DNA from 2 places in the Chitinophaga sp. 22308 genome. Region 1 is predicted to be linked to the other one. Evidence: riboswitches for the same ligand, from Rfam matches in the RefSeq annotation. Region 1 holds a riboswitch; the other holds the start of a gene.
What was found. Region 1 has a riboswitch for thiamine pyrophosphate ahead of thiS (sulfur carrier protein ThiS). Riboswitches for the same ligand answer to the same signal wherever they lie in the genome.

Region 2: linked by a shared signal. The riboswitch ahead of ACTJJS_RS32110 (HAD family hydrolase) and the one ahead of thiS (sulfur carrier protein ThiS) in region 1 are both predicted to bind thiamine pyrophosphate.

The regions. Positions count from the first base shown of each region.
Region 1 covers NZ_JBQEOP010000003.1:932,516-934,717, forward strand. The annotation lists gene thiC (phosphomethylpyrimidine synthase ThiC) at 1-649, opposite strand, end outside; gene thiS (sulfur carrier protein ThiS) at 732-935, opposite strand; TPP riboswitch at 986-1,089, opposite strand; gene ACTJJS_RS15655 (lipocalin family protein) at 1,373-1,852, shown strand; gene ACTJJS_RS15660 (hypothetical protein) at 1,861-2,112, opposite strand; gene ACTJJS_RS15665 (sterol desaturase family protein) at 2,149-2,202, opposite strand, start outside.
Region 2 covers NZ_JBQEOP010000011.1:99,555-101,756, forward strand. The annotation lists gene ACTJJS_RS32100 (universal stress protein) at 1-239, opposite strand, end outside; gene ACTJJS_RS32105 (dodecin family protein) at 312-521, opposite strand; TPP riboswitch at 781-880, shown strand; gene ACTJJS_RS32110 (HAD family hydrolase) at 1,229-1,885, shown strand; gene ACTJJS_RS32115 (phosphoribosyltransferase family protein) at 1,885-2,202, shown strand, end outside.

The sequences.
Region 1 (2,202 bases):
TACGGCCGATGATCATAGGCTCACTTTCCGGGTGGTTGATATTGGCTGGTATGATAGCGCGTCCGGCGGCTATTTCCTGGCGTACGAATTCGGGCGTGATCTGTTTTTTAGGAATGTTGGCGCCCATGCTGTTGCCCGGATGCTGGTGCCAGAGCGGGCTGTTTTCCTGGTAGTATTTTTCTGCGTATTGATTTTCGCGGATGGCGAGGTATTCCATTTCCGGTGTGATGATTCCCTGCTGTGCATAGTAGAGCTGGGTCACATTCCGGCCGGGCAATGCGCGCAATGGTTGGGCGGTGATGCTCATGCCGGGCATGTTGTCGCCTGTTTGTTGCAGCTGCCGTACATAAGGGCTGGTATACTGCGGCAGTTGTTCCACGTCTCCCCTGCCGGTGATCCAGGATTCACGCAGCCTGGGAAGGCCGCGGGTAACGTCTATGTCGATGGACGGGTCGGTATACGGGCCGCTGGTGTCATATACCACTACCGGTTCATTGGGTACGGCATCGCCTTTTCGGCCGTGAATACGGGTATCTGTCAGTGTTATTTGCCGCATGGCGACTTTTACAGGATGGATAGTCCCGCTGACATATATTTTTTCTGAGGCGGGAAAGGGCGTGCGGCTGATGGCCACGGATTGTTTTTGCATGAGAAAGGATTTTGTGGACATGAGAATATCGTTCCGTTATGTATGTATAACGGTGATGATTAAACGAAATAAGGAAACCGAACTATCCGCCCTGGGTGGCGCGGATGATCGTGATACTGTCTGATGGCTGCAATGGCTGGTCATTCCACGAGTTCCGTGGGACCACCTGGTCGTTGACCGCAACAGCAATACCTTTTTGGGCGGAGAGTTGAATAAACTGTAAGAGCGCAGCAATGGTTATTCCTTGCTGCACCGCATAAAGTTTATTGTTTACAAGCACTTCCATGCGTGTTGGAATTTAAGTGAAACAATAAACTTTAAGGATGTGGAAGATGAGAAAGTTCAGTTACTTTTCCCTACGGCAGTATGAGCTGCTTCAGGTACTGAGGGTATCATCTCAGCTTATCCCGGGTACGGGATAAACACCCCTAAAGTGAGGGGTAAAAGTAGGAAAAAAATAGTAATTGCAGGGGGATAATTTTCCGGGCCACGGATGGCTGTGGACAGTCATACCCAAAAAAGAATCCGGACAAATAGCTTTTAATAACGTAAAAGGTTATACGAAATATGTGGGTGTTGAGTGATATCCGATATGATTTAATGTATATGACTGGCGGTGGTAAGCTAACGATGATGAAAAGAATAAGGAGGAGCGCACAGCCTGATTGACGGCAGGGTTAAAAAATATCTTTCGCATATACTGGTAATTCGTAATTTAGTTTCATGTTAATAAAACAGTTACCGTCACTATTGCCATTATTATTGTTATTGGTAGCGTGTAAGTCAAAGAAAGCACCTGTGCCGGAAGAGGCTGCGCACGACAGCAGCCTGGTAGTGGTTACAGACAGCAGCAATGCCGGCGTTACCGACAGCATCGCTGCTGTAACTGATACGCTGCGGGTGGACACAGCTAAGCTCATAGGGAAATGGATACAGCCCGTAGCAGGGCTGGACAAGGAGATGCAGGGGTTTCAGCTGCGCAGGAACGGTACTGCAAAGTCTATCAACATGTATACGCTGGTATATGAAAAATGGGCGTTGAACAATGACACGCTGTTTTTATGGAGCCATTCGGAAGGCGTAAAAGATACGGCTGCCGTTATAGACACCACCATTATCAGAGAGCTGTCCGACACATCATTGGTGCTGTTTCCGTTGAAGGCAGCGGAGGGGTATACAGACCGGTATCGCCGGAGCCGCTAGTCATGTCTTTAGTTATACATTTGCCAGAGTCCTACCAGGCAGGCTACTACAGCCATAAAGATGCCGGCAGCGGCCAGCTGCATATCATCAATATTTTTTCTGCCGATATACAGGGATATGAGGCCTACTATACCCGCTGCTGCGCCGGAGGCGACGGCATAGGTGGGCGTTTTGGTGGCAAAAGCAAATGCTGCTGAGAGGACGCCGATGACCAATGCTGCAATGCAGGCTGTTTTTGTGAGTGCTGTTGAGTGTTGCATATGTTCGGATTTAATAAACAGGTAAAAGAATACAGTCTACAGGTTACTGCTCACTCCACTTATCTTATCATTGTTGGCTACGGTGGTTTG
Region 2 (2,202 bases), on a different contig from region 1:
GCATCGGTCATCATGCGCAGCTGGTCCTGCAGGGAGGCCAGTTTCTCCATATGCTCCACATAGACCAGGTTCTCCACCTGTGGCGCGGGCACCGGTATATCGGAGCCCTGTACCATCGTGCGGTAAGCATGGTAGAGGATCAGGTTTTCCACGCCAAGCAAAGGCGCCAGGCTGGTAGCATATTCCGCCGCACGAAAGGCGGCATCGGAAAAGTCGGTTAATATAAGTATCGATTTCATGACATCTTCATTTTCAGGTGTGGTGAAAAAAGGGATTGAACATTAGCTCCGCCCAATCCCTGTCTGCCGGTTTCAACGTTGTTCATCAAGACGGAAAGACACTTTACAGATTGCCCCATAAGTGGTGATCTTACCATCCTTTACGTGTACCTTGAAGTCCTTCACAAATACAGAATCTACATTATGGATGGTTTTGCTTACTTCCTGCACGGCATTCTGCACAGCGTCTTCAAAACCTTTTTCGGAGGAGGCGATCACCTCGATTACTTTAACGATAGCCATAAGAAAAGTTTTAAATGATGAAAAAATAGGGCGTGTATATTAAAACAAACTACCTACCGGTTTGGTTAACACCGGCACCGTGGCGGATTACAGCAGGCATAAAGACAAAGCGGGCAGGCAATATTTCCCCCGGAACGCTACCCGGAATGTGCAATCCCCGCTACAGTAAAAGGTTCTGCCGGTAAAGATTTTCATTGAAAATCAATCGGTTTCCGGAAGGTTTGTTAGCTGGCATGGTCCTTTCATTATAGTAAGCAGATGTTTCTGAAAAGGGGTGGTTTGGTAAAACAACACCTGAGATTATACCCTTACAACCTGAACTGGGTAATACCAGCGTAGGAAAGCAGGAAACACCAGAAAGGCACTGGAGAACCCGGCGCCTTTCTTTTTTGTATCGAGCCACTAGATAAGTTGTCATTTTGTCACCAAATCGTTTATTATCAATCCTTTAATCCTGCAATTTTTTCATTTCCGTATAGTATTATGTGTTATATTAGCTGACAAACACTACGGCAGGCTTTTTGTTATAATCCCAGCTCAGTCATGCATATCAAAAAAAGATGAATGTCCCGTTTGTAAACACTTATTTTCACACTATGCTACCATAAATAGGCTTAACCCTGATTTGTGCAGTATCCGTGAGGATTATACACCATAACCGACGAATGAACAACTACCAGCATTATTCCTTTGACCTCTGGTTAACCTTGATCAGATCTAATCCTTCCTATAAACGGGAACGGACAAAATTCTTTTTTGATCATTTTAATCCCCGGCAAAAATCTCTTGAAGAAGTGGAACGTATTTTCCGCAGGATAGACCTGTTGGCCAATGCCATCAACGAAAAAACAGGTGGCAATCTAGATACCGACACCCTTCATCTGATGGTGATCAGCGAGATCAATGACCATCAGTACGACTTTGAGTCGATTGACCTGGCAGCACTGTACAACGAAATGGAGGCCCTGGTATTCCGATACCGTCCGGTCGTGTATTGCTCCGCCACCTTGGCCGTGCTGCGTACGTTGCATCAGCGGCAGGACTGTACCCTCAGCTTATTGAGCAATACCGCTTTCATCAAAGGGCGCACCCTGAGGAAGATATTGGAGGAGCTGGAACTGGGCCGGTACCTGCATTTCCAGCTGTATTCGGATGAAACAGGCATGTCCAAGCCCAATCCCGATATGTTCCGGCTCATGCTCGATTCCATTGCCACTACCAGAAACGGGGCGGCCGTACTGCCCCAACAGATCATACATATAGGCGATAACGTAAAGGCTGATATCCAGGGCGCCACCAGGGCCGGCATTCATTCGTTACTGGTCAATTCCAACAATCAATGTATTTCAAGCCTGCTTAACTGATGACGACGACATACTCCCTTCACAAAATCACTGATACCAGCCAGTTCGGATTTTGTCCGGATGATTACAGCCGTTTTAAATTCGGTGATGACCTGGTAGCTGAAAAGTTCGGCGCCACACTGGCTGACGGGTTTATTGAACAGCACCTGAAAGGCCGCACTATCCCACAACTGGTGGTGGTGTCCAGCCCCTATGCGTTCATTCCTACCGCTACGTTCTCCATGAAGAACCACTTCGTGTTCCGGCTCAACCGCTGGCTGGCGGCCAACGGGCACCCTGTCACTCAGGAAACGAAAGTACACCGCACCATCACCTAT